DNA from 4 places in the Pseudomonas sp. LB3P31 genome. Region 1 is predicted to be linked to each of the others. Evidence: predicted binding sites of a transcription regulator. Region 1 holds the regulator's gene; each other region holds the start of a gene.

What was found. Region 1 encodes FliA, which starts transcription of late flagellar genes. Its sites were predicted from a motif close to CTAAAGTTTNNNNNNNNNNNGCCGNTAA; they were not measured.
Region 2: a site for FliA is predicted at 2,421-2,448, ahead of ACYZTK_RS20300 (chemotaxis protein CheW). Genes of this name have one in related genera too.
Region 3: a site for FliA is predicted at 3,042-3,069, ahead of ACYZTK_RS06445 (methyl-accepting chemotaxis protein). Genes of this name have one in related genera too.
Region 4: a site for FliA is predicted at 2,812-2,839, ahead of motA (flagellar motor stator protein MotA). Genes of this name have one in related genera too.

What each region holds. Positions count from the first base shown of each region.
Region 1 covers NZ_CM142710.1:1,718,834-1,724,335, forward strand. The annotation lists gene ACYZTK_RS07745 (chemotaxis protein CheA) at 1-1,188, opposite strand, end outside; gene ACYZTK_RS07750 (protein phosphatase CheZ) at 1,210-1,998, opposite strand; gene ACYZTK_RS07755 (chemotaxis response regulator CheY) at 2,021-2,392, opposite strand; gene fliA (RNA polymerase sigma factor FliA) at 2,557-3,297, opposite strand; gene fleN (flagellar synthesis regulator FleN) at 3,294-4,124, opposite strand; gene flhF (flagellar biosynthesis protein FlhF) at 4,241-5,502, opposite strand, start outside.
Region 2 covers NZ_CM142710.1:4,446,248-4,451,749, forward strand. The annotation lists gene ACYZTK_RS20285 (YkgJ family cysteine cluster protein) at 1-333, opposite strand, end outside; gene ACYZTK_RS20290 (hypothetical protein) at 418-744, opposite strand; gene ACYZTK_RS20295 (GNAT family N-acetyltransferase) at 969-1,427, opposite strand; gene ACYZTK_RS20300 (chemotaxis protein CheW) at 1,455-2,357, opposite strand; gene norR (nitric oxide reductase transcriptional regulator NorR) at 2,578-4,128, opposite strand; gene hmpA (NO-inducible flavohemoprotein) at 4,276-5,457, shown strand.
Region 3 covers NZ_CM142710.1:1,431,474-1,436,975, reverse strand. The annotation lists gene ACYZTK_RS06455 (alpha/beta family hydrolase) at 1-582, shown strand, start outside; gene ACYZTK_RS06450 (hypothetical protein) at 764-1,228, opposite strand; gene ACYZTK_RS06445 (methyl-accepting chemotaxis protein) at 1,446-3,011, opposite strand; gene ACYZTK_RS06440 (hypothetical protein) at 3,294-3,620, opposite strand; gene ACYZTK_RS06435 (DUF3304 domain-containing protein) at 4,355-4,855, shown strand; gene ACYZTK_RS06430 (DUF2235 domain-containing protein) at 4,843-5,502, shown strand, end outside.
Region 4 covers NZ_CM142710.1:2,830,254-2,835,755, reverse strand. The annotation lists gene asd (archaetidylserine decarboxylase) at 1-326, opposite strand, end outside; gene ACYZTK_RS12905 (rhodanese-like domain-containing protein) at 345-1,160, opposite strand; gene ACYZTK_RS12900 (HDOD domain-containing protein) at 1,203-2,741, opposite strand; gene motA (flagellar motor stator protein MotA) at 2,908-3,759, shown strand; gene motB (flagellar motor protein MotB) at 3,763-4,782, shown strand; gene ACYZTK_RS12885 (toll/interleukin-1 receptor domain-containing protein) at 4,837-5,328, opposite strand; gene ACYZTK_RS12880 (caspase family protein) at 5,328-5,502, opposite strand, start outside.

The sequences.
Region 1 (5,502 bases):
CATGGCTTCATCGGCGCTGTTGGCACCCAGGCGCACCAGGCGGTTACGCACCAGCACCAGTTCGCCGACCATGTTCATGATTTCGTCGAGGCGCGCGGTGTCCACGCGCACGGTGGTCTCGGCTTCGCTGGCCGGCTTTTCAGCCGGTGGCGCAGCCGGTGCACGGGCTGGCGCAGGCTTGGGTGCTTCGGCTTTGGGCTCTGGCGCTTTGGCCACTGCTTTTGGCGCAGCAGCCTTGGCCACTGGCGCGGCAACTGCAGCGCTGACACCGGTAGCAGTGCCGACTTCGGTAAATTTACCTTTGCCGTGCAATTCGTCCAGCAGCGCTTCGAACTCGTGATCGGAGATCAGGTCACCGCCTACGACCGCAGCCGTTGGCGCAGCCGGAACTGGCGCAGACGCAATCGCCGACTCCAGCGCTTCGACGGCAAAGTTGCCCTTGCCGTGGAGCTGGTCGAGCAGTGCTTCGAATTCTTCGTCGGTGATGTCGGAGCTGTCGCCGGCGGCTTTAGGAGCAACCGGCGCTGCCGGGGCGGCTGGCGCAACCACGGCGTCGACGGCGAACTGGCCTTTGCCGTGCAACTGATCGAGCAATGACTCGAACTCGTCGTCGGTGATTTCGTCGCTGGCCACCGTAGTGCTGACAGGCGCAGGCGCAGCAGCAGGTGCCGCTTCTGCCTGGGCCTTGACGGCGTTCAGTGAGTCCAGCAGTTGTTCGAATTCGTTGTCAGTGATGTCAGCCGATTCGCTTTCAGCCACAGGCGCCACTTCGGCAACCGGTGCAGCCTGGTCGGCAGATTGCGGCTCGGCCAGACGCGCCAGCGACGCCAGCAATTCAGGGGTGGCAGCCGTGATCGGGCTGCGCTCGCGGACTTCGGTGAACATGCCGTTCACCGCGTCCAGTGCTTCAAGAACCACGTCCATCAGTTCCGAGTCGACGCGACGGTCACCCTTGCGCAGGATGTCGAACACGTTCTCGGCGATGTGACAGCACTCCACCAGCTCGTTGAGCTGGAGGAAGCCGGCGCCTCCTTTTACAGTGTGAAAACCGCGAAAAATTGCATTGAGCAAGTCCGCATCATCCGGTCGGCTTTCCAGCTCAACCAGTTGTTCGGACAGTAGCTCTAGAATCTCGCCGGCCTCAACCAGGAAATCCTGAAGGATCTCTTCATCGGCGCCGAAGCTCATTAATGGGGTGCTCCTACAGGTCTAAAATCCAAGGCTGGATAGCAAATCGTCCACATCGTCCTGACCGGACACAACGTCTTCTCTTTTATCGGCATGAATCTGCGGACCTTCACCCTGAGAGAGATGTTTTTGTGGATCTTTTTCAGCCAGCATCGCTTGACGGTCATGTTCGATGCCCGCAAAGCGGTCCACCTGACTGGCCATCAGCACGAGCTTGAGCAGATTGCTTTCAACTTCGGTGACCAATTGAGTCACGCGCTTGATCACCTGACCGGTGAGGTCCTGGTAATCCTGGGCGAGCAGAATGTCGTTGAGGTTGCTCGACACCACGCGGTTGTCTTCGCTGCTGCGTGTCAGGAAACCGTCGACGCGACGCGCCAGCTCGCGGAACTCTTCAGCCCCGACTTCGCGACGCATGAAGCGGCCCCAGTCGGTGCTCAGGGCTTGCGCTTCCTGGCTCAGGCCGTTGACCAGGGGCGTAGCGTTTTCCACCAGGTCCATGGTGCGGTTGGCGGCGGCCTCGGTGAGCTTGACCACATAACCCAGGCGCTCGGTGGCGTCAGTGATCTGCGAGACTTCCTCGGCTTGCGGCATGTGCGGGTCAATCTGGAAATTGACGATCGCACTGTGCAACTCGCGGGTGAGCTTGCCCACCTCCTGGTACAGGCCGCGGTCACGGGTCTGGTTGAGCTCATGGATCAGTTGCACTGCGTCGCCGAACTTGCCCTTTTCAAGGCTCTCGACCAATTCGACGGCGTGTTTTTTCAGGGTCGATTCAAAATCGCCCTGTGAAATTTCTACTTGCTCCATAGCTCCCCCGTGGCGCAGTGACTCAACCTATGCGTTCGAAAATCTTTTCGATTTTTTCTTTCAACGCCTGGGCCGTGAAGGGCTTGACCACATAGCCGTTAACACCGGCCTGGGCTGCTTCGATGATTTGCTCGCGCTTCGCTTCGGCGGTCACCATCAGCACGGGCAGGTGCTTGAGCTTTTCGTCGGCGCGCACGTGGCGCAGCAGATCGATGCCGGTCATGCCGGGCATGTTCCAGTCCGTTACCAGAAAGTCGATGCTGCCGCTGTTGAGTACCGGGATGGCGGTAGTGCCATCGTCGGCCTCGACCGTGTTGGTGAACCCAAGGTCACGCAACAGGTTTTTAATGATCCGCCGCATCGTTGAGAAGTCATCAACGATGAGGATTTTCATGTTCTTGTCCAATTCGACCTCCAAGCAGTCTTAAACGCGCCCAGCACCTGGACACGCCATTTCATTCAATCCGGCAAAGCACTCGATGACTGTCTGGAGCACAACAGATCGCGACCGGCGCGTGTGAAACCCGCCAGCCCGTTTGCAGTGTCCCCACACTGCCTTCAGCGCGCTCGCCACTCCCCCAAACGCCCCCGCAAACGGGCCGCGCACTGGCTGTGTAACTGGCTGACCCGCGATTCGCTGACCCCCAGGACCTCACCGATTTCCTTGAGGTTCAGCTCTTCGTCGTAGTACAGCGCCAACACCAGTCGCTCACGCTCCGGCAAATTGGCAATCGCGTCGGCCAACGCAGCCTGGAAGCGTTCATCTTCCAGGTCGCGCGATGGCTCCGTATGGGCACTCGCGCCATCCTCGTGCAGCCCTTCGTGTTCGCCGTCCTGTAGAAGGTCGTCGAAACTGAAGAGGCGGCTGCCCAGGGTGTCGTTCAAAATCCCGTAATAATCGTCAAGGCTCAATTGGAGTTCGGCCGCAACTTCGTGATCTTTAGCGTCGCGACCGGTTTTAGCTTCAATTGAGCGAATTGCGTCGCTGACCATCCGGGTATTGCGGTGGACCGAACGTGGCGCCCAGTCCCCCTTGCGCACTTCATCGAGCATCGCGCCGCGGATTCGAATGCCCGCGTACGTCTCGAAACTCGCGCCTTTGCTGGCGTCATACTTGGTCGATACTTCAAGCAGGCCGATCATCCCGGCCTGGATCAGGTCTTCGACCTGGACACTCGCCGGCAAACGCGCCAGCAAGTGGTAGGCAATGCGTTTTACCAGTGGCGCGTAACGCTCGATCAACTCGCCCTGAGAATCGCGGGCTGACTTCTTGTAGAGGTTATAGCCACTGGCGGTCATAGCACAGGTCCTGCCGTCTGTTGCACGAGACGCTCGACGAAAAATTCCAGGTGCCCGCGCGGGTTCGCCGGCAGCGGCCAGGTATCGACCTTCTGCGCAATCGCCTTGAACGCCAGCGAACACTTGGAGCGTGGAAACGCTTCATACACCGCACGCTGTTTCTGCACGGCCTTGCGCACGCTTTCGTCATACGGTACCGCGCCGACGTATTGTAGGGCGACGTCGAGGAAGCGGTCCGTGACCTTGGTCAACTTGGCGAACAGGTTGCGCCCTTCCTGCGGGCTCTGGGCCATGTTGGCCAGGACGCGGAAGCGGTTCATGCCGTAGTCGCGGTTGAGCAACTTGATCAGCGCGTAGGCGTCGGTGATCGAGGTCGGCTCGTCGCAGACCACCAGCAGCACTTCCTGGGCCGCCCGCACGAAACTGACGACCGAGTCGCCGATGCCCGCTGCGGTGTCGATCACCAGCACATCGAGGTTGTCGCCGATGTCGCTGAATGCCTGGATCAGCCCGGCGTGTTGCGCCGGGGTCAGGTGCACCATGCTCTGGGTGCCGGACGCGGCCGGCACGATGCGAATCCCGCCGGGGCCTTGCAACAGAACGTCGCGCAGCTCGCAGCGGCCTTCGATCACGTCGGCCAGGGTACGTTTGGGTGTCAGCCCCAGGAGGACGTCGACGTTCGCCAGCCCAAGGTCGGCGTCCAGAAGCATGACGCGCCGGCCGAGCTCTGCCAAAGCCAGCGACAAGTTCACTGACACGTTAGTTTTGCCGACGCCACCTTTGCCGCCGGTCACCGCGATCACCTGTACGGGATGCATGCTGCCCATGTTATTTCTTTACCTTGTCTTGCATAGACGGAGGCCACATTACTGGCTGCGCGTTCATCAACTGAACAATGCATGGCAGACCATCGATGTAGGTACAAAAACGATTCATTAATACCTCAGCCAACCTGCTTGGTGGGACTGTGGTAAATATCAGCGAACATGTCAGCCATGGCTTCTTCGCTGGGTTCTTCCTGCATTTGCACGCTGACTGCGCGGCTGACCAACTGATGACGCCGCGGCAGATGCAAATCATCCGGGATCCGCGGCCCATCGGTCAGGTAGGCCACCGGTAGTTCATGACTGATGGCCAGGCTCAACACCTCGCCCAGACTTGCCGTTTCATCCAGTTTAGTCAGGATGCAGCCGGCGAGCCCGCAGCGCTTGTAACTGTGATAAGCGGCGGTTAGCACCTGTTTCTGGCTGGTGGTTGCCAGCACCAGGTAATTTTTCGACTTGATGCCACGCCCGGCCAGGCTTTCCAGTTGCATGCGCAGTGCCGGATCGCTGGCCTGCAGGCCGGCGGTATCGATCAACACCACGCGCTTGCGCAACAACGGGTCCAGTGCCTGCACCAGCGATTGCCCTGGATCGACGTGAGTCACCGGGACATTGAGGATGCGACCGAGGGTCTTGAGCTGTTCCTGGGCACCAATGCGGAAGCTGTCCATGCTCACCAGCGCGATGTTCTGCGCGCCGTACTTGAGTACGTAGCGCGCCGCCAGCTTGGCCAGGGTGGTGGTCTTGCCCATGCCGGCCGGGCCGACCATGGCAATCACGCCGCCCTCTTCCAATGGTTCGATTTCCGGTGTGGCAATCATCCGCGCCAGGTGCGCCAGCAACATGCGCCAGGCCTGACGGGGTTCTTCAATGTCGGAAATCATCGCCAGCAGGTCGCGCGACAATGGGCCGGACAGACCGATGCGCTGCAGGCGACGCCACAGGTTGGCCTGGGCCGGACGGCTGCCTTGCAGCTGATTCCAGGCGAGTGAGCCCAACTGCACTTCCATCAATTCACGCAGGCTGTTGAGCTCGAAACGCATCGAGTCGAAAGCCCGTGGGTCGACGCCGCCGGTGGCAACAGGCGCTGGAGCCGGACGTGCAGGCTCGGTGTAGGTTGGTTCGACCAGCGGTTCGGCGGCGGTCAGTGGCAAGCCGGCAAACAGCTGGCGATTGGTCGCCTTGTCGCTCTCGCCTTCGCTGCGCAGGCTCAGTTCGGCCTGGGCGGTGACGATCCGCGACTGGGTCTTGCGCAGTTCATCTTCGAGTTCAATATTCGGAACACGCGGCGCCAGCGCCGACAGCTTGTAATCGAGGGCGGCCGTCAGTTCCACGCCGCCGGCGATTCGGCGATTGCCGATAATCGCGGCATCGGCGCCCA
Region 2 (5,502 bases), 2.7 Mb from region 1:
TTCCATTGGGTAGATGCGGCAGACCAACGGGCGGCGCTCATAGATGCGGCAGAGGTTGTCTTCGTCAAGATTCCGGCAGCGGCCCGGGTTGTACGCGGCGAAGGTGATCGCCACAAACGCCTCGCAATTGCCACTGCCAACCCGCGCCGATCGGCGCTCGGCATGCTCGCGCTGCTGCTCCGGCAGGCCCAGGCCATTGCCCAGGAAACCCTCGACCAGGACGATCACCTGACCGCCGTCAGCGGCCCACATACGGGCTTCGTCCAGGGTCAGGGGGACGTGGTGATCATTGCAGCATTTGCCACAACCTACGCAGGAAAACGTCGTATTCATTGAGCGGTCAGTCGCATCCGAAAGCAGGAAAACGGCGACGGAAAGTCACCGCGAAGGCCTGCATGGAAGCAAGTTATGCGCCATTCATTGGGACTTGGCCGGCGCACGGATGGAATCCCATTCGGTGACAAAGGCGATTTTGCTTTTCTTGTTGTAGAGGCACAGCTCGGTGCCTTGCTGGCCTTTCATGTGTTTTTGCGAGTATTGGCCTTGCAGCAGGAGCGCGGTGTACTCGACCCGGTCATCGAACTGCGCGGCTTTGCCGACGGGTTTGGCGTTCTTCAGGCCGCTGGCTTTGGTGCAGCTGGCGAGCACGGCCTTGTCGAAGGCGGCCCAGGCATCAGGGCTGGAGGCTTGGGCCTGGGTGGCGATGGCGGTGAGGCAGAGGAGGGTCAGGCTGATTGTTTTCATGGTTTGGGGATCCTTGGGCATGTGTGGGCCGAGTATGCCTGATGGCTTGACGTTAAATATGGCGGCCTCATCGCGGGCAAGCCTTGCTCCCACAGGATGGGTGTCAGACGTTGGGTGCAGGCACATACCGCTGGGAGTTAGCATTGCTCCCACAGGATTGGTGTCGAATTTTGGTGTGCGGCCCCATACCTGTGGGAGCAAGGCTTGCCCGCGATGGCGGTGTGTCAGGCAGGCACCAATTCCCCTCGCACCACATACATCCCGGCACTTTCATACAATCGCTGCGCCCGATGGTTATCTTCCAGCACCTTCAAATCAACGAAGCCTTCGCGCCTCTGCCGAAATACGCTGAACGCATGCAGCAACAACGCGCGTCCCAATCCTTGGCCCTGAGCCCGTGGATGCACCACCAGATTTTTGATGTAGGCACTTGTCCAGCACTGGCAGACACCCACAATACCTTCGGCATCCAGAGCGATGAAGCACAGGCTCGGGTCGTACTCAGGATCGGTTTCAAAACGCCGTTGCCAGACATCCAGCGCTGGCACCCGACCGCCGCCGTGCTGATAACCCAGCTCCATCAAACGATGAACCGCCTCAGCTAGCTCCGGGTGGTACTCGGTAAAGACGATTGCCTGCGGCCAGGCGATTGCAGGCAACGTTTCAGCCAGGTTGCGCCGCATCAGGAAACAGAATTGCTCGGCCAAGACTCAATGACCCTGTTCAGCGACCGCCTTGGCGGCTTCGATCAAACACTTGGTCAGCTCCGGCGAGGAAAACTTGGTCAGCACCGCATTGGCCCCGGCCAGCCGCGCTTTTTCGCTGTTCATCGCACTGTCCAGCGAAGTGTGCAGTAGCACGTAGAGGTGCGAGAAGTCCGGGGTTTCGCGCAGCGTACGAGTAAATGCATAACCGTCCATCTCCGACATTTCGATGTCCGAAACGATCAGGTTGATCTGCTGTTCGGTGCCTTGCAAGTCCAGCAGGCAATCAATGGCCTCCTTGGCGCTGCGCGCGGTGTGGCATTGCAGGCCGAGGTTGCGCAGGGTGTGCACCGATTGCTGCAGCGCGGTCTGGCTGTCGTCGACCACCAGGATCCGTGCATTGCCGAGGATCTCGGCGTCTTCCATGCTGAGTTCGGTCGGCGCCGATTCGATCTGCGCGGGGGCAATGCCGTGGATGACTTTTTCGATATCCAGCACTTGCACCAGGGTGCCATCGACCGAGGTGACCCCGGTGATGTACGAGCGCACACCGCCAGAGCCGTAGGGCGGGGGGCGAATGTCGGTGGTCAGGCAGTGCACGATCTTGCTCACCGCCTGCACGTGCAGGCCCTGTTTCGAACGGCTGACGTCGGTGACGATCAGGCAGCCGCCATTGGGATCCTCCAATGGCCGCTCGCCAATCGCGCGGCTGAGGTCGATCACCGACAACGACATGCCGCGCAGGGTGGCGATGCCTTTGACGTGGGGGTGCGACTCCGGCAGTTTGGTCAGCGGCGGGCAGGGGATGATTTCGCTGACTTTCAGCAGGTTGATCGCCATCAGCTTGCCGCTGCGCAAGGTAAACAGCAGAAGCGAAAGTGAATCTGCGCGGGCTTTGTTGGAGGACATAAAAACCTTCTGTGGAAAAGGTGATGAGCGATCCGGGGATCGCCAACAGCTATCGATGCCGGGTTATCGACTTGATGGGGGCAGGCTTTAGCATTTCGGTTGAATGGCAGGGCCTCATCGTCGGAACGCCGCCCGGAGCAGGCTCACTCCTACAGGGAGAACGACGCTGATCCACTGTAGGAGTGAGCCTGCTCCGGGCGGCGTTCCGACGATGGGACCTTCATTTCATGCCCAATCTTTTGGCCATCCGCCCCAGATTCGCCCGATCCAGCCCCAGCTCACGCGCTGCGCTGGCCCAGTTGTTGTGGTGCCGCTCCAGGCAGGCGCTGATCAATTGCCGCTGGTAACTGTCGGTCGCTTCACGCAGATCGCCCGAAACCAGCGCCGCCGCAACCACGGCCGGCGCCTCTGCCATTACTTCTGCACTGGCATTGGGCAGGTCGAGATCTGCCGCACTCAAGCTGAGAATCTTCGGTCGTTGCTTGCAATGACCCAGCGCCTTCAGGGCGCTGCGGCCGATCAGGTGTTCCAGCTCGCGCACGTTGCCCGGCCAGTCGTAAGCCAGCAACGCCGCCTGGGCATCGCTGTTCAAACGCAGGCTGTTGAGGCCCATGCGCGAGCGGTTCTGTTCAAGGAAATAACCGCACAGCAACAGCACATCGCGCCCGCGATCACGCAGCGCCGGCACCAGCAGCGGATAGACGCTCAGTCGGTGATAGAAGTCGGCGCGGTAGCGACCGCTGCGTACTTCCTCGGCGAGGTCGCGGTTGGTTGCCGCAATCAGTCGCACGTTCACCTGATGTTCCTTGTCCGAACCCAGTCGCTGCAGCTGGCCGCTTTGCAGTACGCGCAGCAGCTTCGCCTGGACTGTCAGGGACAGCTCGCCAACTTCATCGAGAAACAGTGTGCCGCCATCGGCCAATTCGAATTTGCCGCGCCGGTCGTTCATGGCTCCGGTGAACGCGCCGCGGACATGGCCGAACAGCTCGCTTTCCACCAGGGTTTCCGGCAAGGCCGCGCAGTTGAGGCTGATGATCGGTTTGTCGGCACGGGCGGAAGCGGCGTGGATCGCCTGGGCCACCAGTTCCTTGCCGACCCCGGTTTCGCCGGTGATCAACACGGTCAGGTCGCTGCCGCCGACCAGGTCGATTTCTTCGACCAGGCGTTTGTGCGCCTTGCTCTGACCGATCATCTCGCGGTTCTGTTGACCGCTGGCCTGCCGATAGACCTCGGCCCGCTGATGTTCGTGTTCGGCCCGATTGGCCAGGCGTTCGATCCGCTCTGCGGCGTTGACCGTAGCGGCCGCGAGGCTGGCGAAAGCTTGCAAGGCGTCCAGCTCGATCGGTTCGAAGCGTTCCGGATCGAGGGCGTCAAGGGTCAGCAAACCCCAGGGGCGCTCGTCGATAAACAAGGGGCAGCCCATGCAATCGTGGACTTCCAGGTGATCATGCAGGCCATCGACAAGGCCGTCGTAGGGATCCGGCAAGTCGCTGTCGGCGGCAAACCGGGTGGGCCCCGGATTGCGCAGCAGCGCTTCGAAACGCGGGTGCTCGCTGACTTTGAAGCGGCGCCCCAGGGTATCGGTGCTTAATCCATCGACAGCCAGTGGCACCAGCCATTCGCCATCGAGACGCAGCAGGGCGGCGGCATCGCAGGGCAACAGGGCGCGCAGGGCTTCGAGCAGACGCCGATAGCGCTCGCCTTCCGGAAGTTCGCGGGTCAGGTCGGAGACCAGTGGAAGCAGGGTAGTAAGCAGTGCTTTTGCAGTCATAGTGACTCCATGTAGTCGATATGACTATAAATCAGTCCAGGTCTTAATGACTATTAATTGATTAACTTATTGATTTTAAAATAATAAATACATGGCACGAAAACTGATACGTTTAAGGCAACAGAATAGAACCCCAGGAGTCATCCTATGCTTAGCGCTCAAGATCGTGCAATCGTCAAATCCACCGTGCCACTGCTCGAAAGCGGCGGCGAAGCGTTGATCACTCACTTCTACCGCATGATGCTCTCCGAATATCCCGAAGTGCGCCCGCTGTTCAACCAGGCCCACCAGGCTAGCGGTGACCAACCCCGCGCCCTGGCACACGGTGTGTTGATGTATGCCCGTCACATTGATCAGCTCGACCAGCTGGGCGACCTGGTGGCCAAGATCATCAACAAGCACGTGGCGCTGCAGATTTTGCCGGAGCACTACCCGATCGTTGGTACCTGCCTGCTGCGGGCCATCTCCGAAGTGCTGGGCGACGAGATCGCTACCCCCGAAGTGATGTCCGCCTGGGGTGCTGCCTATGGCCAACTGGCCGATATCCTGATCGGGGCCGAAACCAGCATTTACGATCAGAAAGAGCAGGCTCCCGGCGGTTGGCGCGGGGCGCGGGAATTCATCGTCGCAGCCAAGGTCGAGGAGAGCGCGGAAATCATCTCGTTCTATTTCGAGCCGGCGGACAAGGGCCCGATCCTGGCAGCGGAGCCTGGGCAGTACATCGGCATGAAGCTGATCCTGGAGGGTGAGGAAATTCGTCGTAACTATTCCTTGTCGGCCCTGGCCAACAAGGGGCAGTACCGCATCAGCGTCAAGCGTGAACAGGGCGGTCGCGCCTCCAATCACCTGCACGATCAATTGCACGTCGGCGCGCCGATCCAGCTGTTCCCGCCATCGGGTGAGTTCACCTTGAGCGCCAGCGACAAGCCGCTGGTGTTGATCAGTGGCGGCGTCGGCATCACCCCGACTCTGGCAATGCTGGAAGCGGCGCTGGCCACCGAACGGCCGGTGCACTTCATCCATTGCGCGCGCAATGGCAGCGTTCACGCGTTTCGCGACTGGGTCGATGGCCTGGCTGAGCGTCACCCCCAGCTCAAGCATTTCTACTGCTATGCCGAGGATGACGGCGTGAGCCCGGCGGCGCACAAGGTCGGCTTGTTGAGCCAGGAACAATTGGGCGAGTGGTTGCCGCAAGAGCGCGACCTGGATGCGTACTTCCTGGGGCCTAAAGGCTTCATGGCGGCGGTCAAGCGTCACCTCAAGGCACTGGGTGTGCCTGAGAAACAAAGCCGCTACGAATTCTTCGGCCCGGCTTCCGCGCTGGAGTAACCGCCGTCCATCCATAGGAGCCAATTTGCTGAGGTGTGGCTGATG
Region 3 (5,502 bases), 290 kb from region 1:
CACGGCGCTGGCGCTCCGATGGACAGTGCGTGGATGAACGACATGGCTGCACGCCTTGCTGGCGCTGGCGTTAACGTCCTGCGCTTCGAGTTTCCCTACATGGCCCAGAGGCGTGTGGATGGCGGTAAACGCCCCCCGAATCCTGCCCCGAAACTGCTGGAATGCTGGCGCGAGGTGTATGCCCTGGTGCGACGCCATGTCGCTGGGCCCTTGGCCATCGGTGGCAAGTCCATGGGCGGGCGGATGGCGAGTCTGCTGGCGGATGAATTGGGCGCGGATGCGCTGGTGTGCCTGGGTTATCCGTTTTATGCGGTGGGCAAGCCGGAGAAACCACGGGTGGAGCATCTGGCAGGGTTAAAGACACCGACGCTGATTGTCCAGGGCGAACGGGATGCGCTGGGGAATCGCGCGGCGGTCGAGGGCTACACGCTGTCACCGAGCATCGAGGTGTTCTGGCTGGTGGCGGGGAATCATGATCTGAAACCGCTGAAGGCTTCCGGGTTTAACCATGAACAACACCTCACAGCAACAGCAAACAAAGTGGCGGCGTTCCTGGAGTGCCACCAACACAAAACCCTGTAGGAGTGAGCCTGCTCGCGATGGCGGCCGACCAACCACCACCACTCCCAACCTGACAATAAAAAACCCGGAAGCTCGAAGCCCCGGGTTCCCTGTCACCACACAACTCCATTAGGAGCCGCCGAAGGCTCGGGCCGCAACCTTGCCCTATCGCGTTAACGTTCCCCCAGGGAAACGCCAGACTTCACGCATCACCAACCCCTCGCTTCAAGGAAAACTTACCCTTAGGCGATCGATGAATCCCCAAAAACTCTGCCTCGAATGCCCCAACACTGACTCCAGTTTCAGGGTCAAACTTGATATGGACAATCGCCGATTGCGCGCTTACCGCACCCAACTGATCGTTCGGCAACCAAAAAACGTGTGCGAAAGTAAGTCCATCCTTGCCCATTTCAAATTGGCGGTCGATCGGCTCGTCGTTGATGTAAGGTATGGTGAAGTCGTAAAAAAAAATGTCGTCAGTGTCGAATGACCCCGTCCAGCCTTCCCATACCCAAACGCGTTTTCCGGAAGGGTACTCATCCAGATACACCGCAGCATGAGTTGCATCGATGAAAGAGTCTTCTGAATTAAAACGCCACTTGAAAACCTGACTGGCGTCATACGGGCGTTTTTTATTGATGCTGTTCAGTCTGCGTTCGTTATCCATTTCTCAATCTCCATTGCGTGGGCTAAGCAAACTTTCTGTTTGCCCTGGAGACAGTAGGGTTTGCTAAACAAATGCGTAACTGTCACTAGTGACAGTTGGATAACGCGCCGATCTGTGCTGTTCAAACTCTGATCGTTCCCACTTACGGGAACGCCCAGATTCACGCGCTCCCGTAGGAGCTGCCCAAGGCTGCGATTTTTTGATCTTGCCTCTAACCCTACCGATTAAACCGCTCAACCAACGAATACTGCGTACTCGCCGTCTTCGTCAGCTCTTCACTCAACAACGCAGAATGCTGCGCCTGCTCCGAAGTCTGATCCGCCAGCTGCGAAATATTACTGATGTTCCGGCTAATCTCCTCAGCCACAGCGCTCTGCTCTTCCGTAGCCGCCGCAATCTGCGTAGTCATATCAGTAATATTCGCCACCGCCTCACTGATCCCCACCAGCGCCTGATCCGCCTCGAGCACCCGCGCCACACCTTCCTCAGCCTGACGATGCCCGGCCTCCATGGTCTGCACCGCTGTACTCGCGGTCTGCTGCAACTTGGCGATCAACGCATGAATCTGCCCGGTAGACTCACTGGTACGCTGCGCCAACTGCCGCACTTCATCCGCCACCACCGCAAACCCGCGCCCCATCTCACCCGCACGCGCCGCTTCGATCGCAGCGTTCAGCGCCAGCAAGTTGGTCTGGTCAGCGATGCCCTTGATCACATCCACCACACCACCGATCTCATCACTGTCCTTGGCCAGCTGAGTCACCGTCATCCCGGTTTCCCCCACCACCACCGACAGCCGCTGAATCGCATCACGGGTTTCCCCGGCAATATCACGCCCACGACCGGTCAAGCGATTAGCTTCCTGAGTCGCATCCGCCGTGCGCTGCACATGGCTCGCCACTTCCTGCGTGGTCGCCGCCATCTGATTCACCGCAGTCGCCACCTGCTCAGTCTCAACCCGCTGACGCTCCAGCCCGGTCGAACTCTTATGCGCCAGGGTATCGGACTGCTTCGCCTGCTCAGTCAGATGCTCGGCCGTATCCTGCAACCGGGTCAGGCAAGTTTTCAGACGCGCTTCCTGACTTAAAATCGACATCTCCAACCGCGCCTGAGCGCCACGACTGTCGGTGTACATCTGCGCAATCAACGGATCGGACGTGCTCTGCTCAGCCAGGCGCAACAAGCGCTTCAACCCGCGCTGCTGCCAGCTCAAACCCATCAACCCCAACGGCACCGAAAGTCCGGCGGCCAGCGCAAACCCCCACTGCGAAGTCAGCGTGGCGCCAATCATGAAACTCAACTGGCTCACCAGAATAAACGGCACCCAATCCTGCAAAACCGGCAGCCACTTATCGCTGGCAGGCACCGCCGACTTGCCCTGATTGATCCGCTGATACAGCGCCTCGGCCCGACGGATCTGCTCGGCAGTCGGCTTGACCCGCACCGACTCATAACCGACCACCTGATTGCCTTCAAACACCGGCGTCACATAGGCGTTAACCCAGTAATGATCGCCGTTCTGGCAGCGATTCTTGACGATGCCCATCCATGGCTGCCCCTGCTTCAGCGTCCCCCACATATGCGCAAACACCGCCGCTGGCACGTCCGGATGACGAACCAGATTGTGCGGCGCCCGAATCAGTTCCTCGCGAGAAAACCCGCTGATCTCGACAAAGGCGTCGTTACAGTAGGAAATCACGCCCTTGGCATCGGTCGTGGAAATCAACCGCTGCTGAGCCGGAAAAGTCCGTTCGCGTTGGGTAATGGGCTGGTTATTACGCATGGCATATTCAATCCGTGAGGCTTTCACAGGGTTTCGGCGGGGCAGGGGAAATGTTGAGTTTATTTTTCAAAGCTGGGATTGGCTTCACAAAAAAACTGCACCAAAACTCTGGCAGAGGGAACACTAAAGTGAACAGCTGTGGGAGCAAGTCTTTCCTGTGGAGCAATGCCTGCCTACAGAGCAATCCTTGCCAGTGGGTGCAGTGCTTGCCTGTGGGAGCAAGGCTTGCCCGCGATGACTCCAGCCCTGCCACCAAACCTGTCTGATCCCTGCAGCAGTTTCTCACCCACCAGCAGCCCCAGGCCGCAACCGCCGCCGAACCACATCCAACACATCACACCCATCCCTCAACGGAATGGCACAAAGCAGCGCAAAATCACTAAGAATAAAAGACTGACACTCCACCGACCCACGCATGGACAGATTCTCCAGCACCTGGGTAACGGCATGAATTCGGTAATTGGCAGCATCGACCAGGACATCGAGCGGCGCCTGGGCATCGATGAAAAAAGTGGGCATGTCATCACAGTTACTGGTGAGCGCCTTGAAGCGATTTTCGGGGTAGGGCGTTGGTTTTGAATAGGGCTGTTCGGGTTGAAGTATCGTCATTTTTTCATAGGCCTTCGGTGGATGATTAAGAACTACCAACGGCCTTTCCTACGGGCTTGGGTGGCAGCCGTACGCGGGAGTAGGAAACTGAGAATCCACCAACTCAGCCACGCCGAAGCGTGTCCCGCGCACGACCGCCGCTAACGATTACGCCGACACGATTGAAGTGCCGAAATCAAGCGACAAAGGTGATGCGCGGTGAATTATGAAGGGTTCCTACACCCAGCCACTGCCTTCGCAGCGACATCGAAAGACTACCCATCCAACCCACCGCGCACCAGTTCATGCAAGCCGCCAAAACTTGAAGGAAATCTCCGAAGACGGCGTCTCAAAACTCGCCCGTTTGTAGGACCAACTTCGTAAACGGACCCTCTGCGCCATCAGAAAACGGCGCGGGAGACTGTGCGGGATATCCCAAAAGAAAGAAGTAAGAAATGGATGCATTGCGAGTAGGAAATTTCGGTTCGAGCAAATACCGAAACTTCCTACGCATCCATCAGAAGCGTCCTATTCCCACCTAGGTGTGCCTTAGCGAAAGCTTCTAAACCCTAGGACCAGGGTGGAAGCACAGCCCTTCCTGACCGTCCCGATCCAGACCAGGAAGGCCTGACCATGTCTCAGTTTTTGCCCATCGACCACCGTCTAGACAGTTCACTTACAACATGAGTGCCTTTCAGCCAGGAAGACTGGGCAGGAGGCGCAAGCTCCAATCTTCGATCCTCAGTTATTCCTTCATGCTGCTCTTTCAACTGGCCGGGCTTCTCTTTGCTCCGAATGCGCAGGCCAGCACCATCGAAGGCATAAACCACACGCACTGGGCCATCAATCATTTCAAGGTCGATGGCCGCTCAGGCCTGGACATCATCGGTCCCTACCAGGGCGGCGGGGGAGGCTGCTGCTACATCGCGCCTTCGCGCTGGCAGCCTGGGATGACTGTGCGGGTTGATTGGGAGACTGGGGCCAGCGGCGTGAGTGCGCTCGCTGACGAGTTTCCCGGATTCGCCGACTGGCCTAAATATCTGGCCTGGGTCGGCAAAGTCGAGGCGCAGAAACGTCAACACAGCCGAGCAGTTCCAGTCCCCGACTACACGGGCCAAAAAGTCTGCGGCATCACCGTGCACTTCCTGCCCTGTGACGAAATTCAGGTTAGCACCTCCTGCTACGCCTATGGCAGCCCCGAATACCCGATCAAGACCCCTCTGCAATTGCCGGAGCCTCAGTCATGTCCGAAGTAAAACACGCCGCTGTTTGCTACCCGCCCCAGTTCCCCATCCAGGGCCGCTTACCCAGCCGTCCCGCGCAGATTTACCAGAACCACCGGCTCCAGCGCAGCCAGGAGAGTGACTACCACGATGCCCTGTCGGTGGCCGCCGGACGCCGAGTAATGGCGCCCTGCTGCAAGACTGTACACGTCAGTCTGTTCTTCGATGGCACCGGCAATAACCTCAACAATGATCTCTATCTGTCAGACCCCAAGCATCCGACCAATATCGCCCGTTTATTCCGCGCGAGCATTGGCGCCGGAGTAGGCGGCACTGCCCACGCCAGCAGTAGCGCCAGAGGTTTGACCGATGAAGCGGGCACCGGCAACGGTCAATTTTTCAAGTACTACATGCCGGGTGTGGGCACGCCCTTTACCGAAGTCGGCGATCTTGACTACGGCACCCTTGGCCTGGCCTTTGCCACCTATGGCGAAGAGCGTATCAACTGGGCGTTGATGATGATCATCGACGCCCTGCGTCGCACGCTGGGGCAGCCTCGACTGGACAACGCGAGTCTGCGCGCTGCGGTGAAGGCCATGGGCTCCCTGCCGGGGCTGGAGTGGCCGACTGGTTTCGCCAACCGGAGTCGCGAAGTTAACAAGCAACTGGCTGCCTTGGCC
Region 4 (5,502 bases), 1.1 Mb from region 1:
CCCTTGGCCTGGAACACGCGACCGTGCTCGATCGGGCCGAGCTGGCTGACAGCGCCATCGGCCGGGCTGAGAATTGCCCCCGGCGTTTCATCCAGAGGGCGTGCGCCGTCTTTCAAGGCACGGGTGAAGAACGCATTGAAATGCTCATAGGCAGTCAGGTCTTCGACGAGCGCCTGGGACATGTCCACTTGGTAACGCTTGGCGAACCAGGCGGTGAATGCGTTCTTGAACCAGCGCACGCGGCATTCGGCAACGCAGCCGGCGAGTCGCGAGAGCAAGTGATGGGGCAGCAGGTATTGGCTGAGGATAAACAGACGCTTGTTCATTAACTGTCCTTAAAAACCTTAGATCTCTACGGGGGTGTCGGGATGGTTGCCCCATTCGCCCCAGGAGCCGGCGTAACCCTTGACACGCGGATAACCGAGCGCCTTGGCCACCAGATAAGTGAAGCCAGAGCGATGGTGAGTCTGGCAGTGAGTAATAACTTCTTTGTCCGGGGTAATCCCCAATTGATCCAGGATCTGCGGCATGTCGCTGCGGATGCGCAGGTTGCGCGCCTGATCCATGCCGGCAGTCCATTCAAAGTTGATCGCGCCCGGGATGTGTCCGGCCTTGGCCGCCAGGACTTTTTCGCCGGAATATTCCAGCGGACCGCGCGCGTCCCAGATCGCCAGGTCTGCGGCGCCAATACGGCTTTGCAGGTACTCGCGGGTCGCCGTGGGTTCGTCGTGCAGGGTCAGGCTCACCGGACCGCCAGCGGCCGTCGGGACTTCGGTCGAGACCGGTAGGCCGTCTGCCAGCCAGGACAGCAGGCCGCCATCGAGGTAGTGGTAGTTCTTGTGGCCGATGACGTCGAGCAACCAGATGAAGCGACCGGCCCAGCCGCCGCCTTCGTCGTCGTACACCACATAGATCGCATCCTTGTTGTGGCCCAGTTCGCCGAACAACGCTTCAAGCGCAGCGTGCGGCGGCATCAGGCCCGGCGCCGGAAGCTGGCCGAGTTGCGTGCGCTTGGGATCGACAAAGCGCGCACCGGGGATATGCCCTTGGGCGTAGCGGGCACTGCTGGTGAGGTCCACCAGGATCAGATTGCGCGCGTCGAGCCGGGCGAGCAGGTCGCCAGGCTCGATCACCAGCGCCAAGCCAGAGAAGTCAGACATGTGAGGTCTCCAGAGCACAAAAAGGAGGATTGTAACGCAGCCTCATTGGCCGCGGTGGCTAAAGCTGTGCAGCGCCTTCTCGATGCATTGCGCGGTTTTGCCGAACGCTTGCACGGTGATGTCCGAGAACGGCCCGCCGCCCTGATCCGCGACCACCAGCATGATCACCCGGCCATTGTTGACCAGTGACCGCAGCAGCAAATGTTCACCGGCAAACAGCGAGCGCAGGCTGGCGGGCAGCAGCGCGGAGAACTGTGCATTGTTCTCCGGGGTCAGTCGCACCTGTGCCTGCTGGCCAAGCAGGCGTTGCAGCACGCTGCTTTGGCTGACCTGGAGATTGAGAGTGGCCGCCTCTTTGGGCAGTCCTGCGCTTTGATGCACGCGCAAATTGGCCTGGGTGCGGTCGGCCATCAGGATCATCACCCGCCGCATGCCGCAGGCGAGCAGTGCATCCCGGGCGGACGTGGTCAGGTGCATCGCATTGGCGAAGCGGCTCGGTTCCACTAGCAGCTCGGCACAGGCCGTGCGCCATTTGGCCAGGTCGGCGGCAGTCGGCGGCGGGGCTGGCTGCGAGCCTGCGGGCAGGCGCCCGGTGTGCCACGGCCAGATCAGCGAAACCGCCGGGTGCCAGAGGTCCGGCATCGAGTGATAGCGAGCGCTGTTGGCGGCCTGCTGGTGCAGTTGCTGCTGCACCTCGTCCATCGAAACCTGCAGATAAAGGCTGGTCAGGTACTGCCAGCGCCTGCTGTGAGGACTGTCCCAGGCCTGTTGCGCCGACAGCGCCAGGCCGTTGGCCAGCAAGACGGTGTTGGCCGGCTGATTGAGCCAGCGACGCAGCGTCGGGTCGTCATCGAGACGATTTTGCTGGCGCTGCGGGTGATCGCTGTCGCGGGCAATGCGCAGCACCTTGACCAGTTCCCGCTGCTCTTTTAGTAACAGGCGGTAACCCTGCTGCACCCAGATCGGCAGGCGCCACAGGTCGACCAGGGCCTGGCAGATGTCCAGCAGGCGCACGCCGAACAACTGCTGTTCGACCTTGCGCGCGGATTCGCCTTTATGGATGACGCGCCGTTCCCACTCTTCAAGGAGTTGCGGATGGCTCAGCGCCAGCGGCCACAAGGGAGACAGGAACAGCAGGCTGCCCCAATGAATGTCCTGCCACAGGCGCGCCAGGCGACTGGCGAAAAATCCGTTGGCCTGCTGGGTGGCGTGCTGGCTGATCAGCTGCAATTGGCGCAGGGCGACCGGGATTTCCAGCTGCGGCAACGCGGGCAGGCGGGCGAGCAATTCCTCGGTGCGTTTCAGGCCAAGGCGATTGATCGCCACTTCGAGGTTTTCTGCCGGTTCGCTCATGCCGCTCTGGGCTTGCCGATTGGCTTCGCGAATGACGCTCAAGGCCAGGGCCGGGCTGCCCTGCATCAGCTCGGCGATATCGCGCAGTGAGCTGCGGTTGTTGCGAATCGCCTGGCAGACCCGGTCGTGACTGGCCTGCGGAACCGGCAGCCGTACGCTGTCGAGAAGCTTGATCCAGCCTTCGAGCGTCGTCGGTTTTGGGGTTGGAACGTGCGTTTCATTAGCCATGGTTGGACGTGATCATCGTCTGCATTACCTGCGCGCTGAATGAGCCAAAGTGGCTTTTCGCCTGAACGGGCTATAGTCTGGCGCAGTTTTGCCGATAAGTAGAAGAAGAGATTTTTTAACTTCCGAATATGACCTTGAACCCGACTCAGTAAGTGCTCTCCTACCTATGGCTAAAATAATCGGCATCATCGTCGTGTTCGCGAGCGTGCTCGGCGGATACGTGCTTTCCCACGGCAAAATTGCCGCGCTGATCCAGCCTTTCGAGGTACTGATCATCGGCGGCGCAGCGCTCGGCGCATTCCTGCAGGCCAACCCTGCCTACATGACCATGCACGTGCTCAAGAAATCCCTGAGCATGTTCGGATCGCGCTTCAGCCACGCCTTTTATTTAGAAGTGTTGGGCCTGATCTACGAGATCCTCAACAAGAGCCGCCGTGAAGGCATGATGGCGATCGAAGGCGACATCGAAGATGCGTCCGCCAGCCCGATCTTCGCCAAGTACCCGACCGTGCTCAAAGACGAGCGCATGACCGCTTTCATCTGCGATTACCTGCGCATCATGTCTTCCGGCAACATGGCTCCCCACGAGCTTGAAGGCCTGTTCGACATGGAACTGTACAGCCTCAAGGAGGACCTTGAGCATCCGTCCCATGCGGTCAACGGCATTGCCGACGCCATGCCGGGCTTCGGTATCGTCGCCGCGGTATTGGGCATCGTGGTGACCATGGCCTCCCTCGGTGAGGGCGACCAGAAGGCGATCGGCATGCACGTTGGCGCGGCGCTGGTGGGGACCTTCTTCGGTATCCTCGCAGCCTACGGTTTCTTCGGCCCGCTGGCTCATTCCCTGGCCCACGATGCCAAGGAGGAGCTGAACGTCTACGAGGCCATCAAGGCTTCGCTGGTCGCCTCGGCCTCTGGCATGCCGCCATCGCTGGCGGTGGAGTTCGGTCGCAAGGTCCTGTATCCGGCGCACCGTCCGAGCTTCTCCGAGCTGGAACAAGCGGTTCGCGGACGCTGAGTCATGGAAAACAACCAGCCGATAATCATCAAGCGCGTCAAGCGCATCGCCGCCGGGCATCACGGTGGCGCCTGGAAAATCGCCTTTGCCGACTTCGCGACGGCGATGATGGCGTTCTTCCTGGTGTTGTGGCTGCTGTCCACCGCAACGCCCGAGCAGAAGATCGCTATCGCCGGCTATTTCAAGGACCCGATCGGTTTCTCCGAAAGTGGCACGCCCTACATCATCGATCTCGGCGGCTCGCCGACCCTGGCGCCGGAGAACACGCTCAACCCTGAGGTGAAGTCCCAACCGCAGCCGGACAAGGTCACCATCGATACCGAACAGGTCGAAGGCATGGCCGAACAGGTCGAGAAAGAGCGCCTGGAACTGTTGCTGCAGGAGCTGCAGAACAAGGTCGACGAGAACCCGCAACTGCAGAAATTCAAGGACCAGATCCTGTTCGAGATCACCCCGAACGGCTTGCGCATCCAGATCATGGACGCAGAAAACCGGCCGATGTTCGACTCCGGCAGTGCTCGTCTGAAACCGTATTTTGAAGACATCCTGCTGGCCATGGCCGACACCATCAAGGCGGTGCCGAACAGGATCAGCATCAGCGGCCATACCGATGCCACGCCGTACACCGGCGGTGGCGAGTTCGGTAACTGGGAACTGTCGGCCAACCGTGCCAACGCTGCCCGGCGCGCACTGGTGGCCGGCAGTTATCCGGAATCGCAGGTGGCGCGCGTGGTTGGTTATGCCTCCTCGGCCCTGTTTGATCGGGTGAACCCGTTCAACCCGGTCAATCGCCGAATCGACATTGTGGTGTTGACCAAAAAGGCCCAGGAAGCGATCGAAGGGGCGCAAGGTGCCGATCCTTCGGGCTCGCTACCCCAGGGCCAGGGCGCGCCGGGTGAAGTCCCGGCCCCGCCGGTCGACCCGAATGCCTTGCCGGCAGACAAGCAGCCGATACCGGCGCATGAGATTCGCGAGCGGTTGAATCTGTTCGAGGATGCGGCGCCAAAACCGGCGAAGCAGTAGTGCTACGAAAAAGCCGACAGCAGATGTCGGCCTTTTTGTGGCTGTTCGCTTGCCTCAGATGCCGCGGCGAATCCTGTTCTTGAGGTCGGCGTGGAAGCGCTCGGCGTTGGTTTTATTGTAGCTGCGCGTGGACTGGCTGCCGGTAATCGAATCCAGCGCAGCCGAGCGTTTGAGCATCACTTCGTTTTTGTACGCATCAATGAAGAACTCGATGTCCTTGGCACAGGTCATTTTCGGCCACTTGTCCAGGTACAGCGGCAACTCCGTAGGCCCGGTCTTGAAGGAGCAGATGCGCCGATTGCTGATCGTCGCTTCGCCGATTTCAAACGGCACCCACCACGACTGCGCGGTTCGCTCCGACACGACTGCCAGCAGGTGCGTGGACTCGTTGATATTGCGCGTGATGACCTCGGTAATGTCCTCGGTGGTCTGGGATTCGGGGTCGAGCACGTCCAGATAAGTCTTGATGCCGGCCTGGATCAGGCGCGAATTGATACTCATCGCGTGGACTCGGTCGACGTGGCGGTAGCTGATAAACACTGGCATCAGAAATGTCCCTTGATTGCGAGTTCGCGGTAGTAGGCACCGAGCGCTGTCAGGCGGCAGCCGGTGGAGTGGAGGGCGGCGTAGTACATGTGCTCGGCGTCGACCGGCTCGATCAGGCTGTGGCGGTTGCACTTCTGCAGCTGGGCGAAGACCTCACCATGGGCCGGGTTGAAA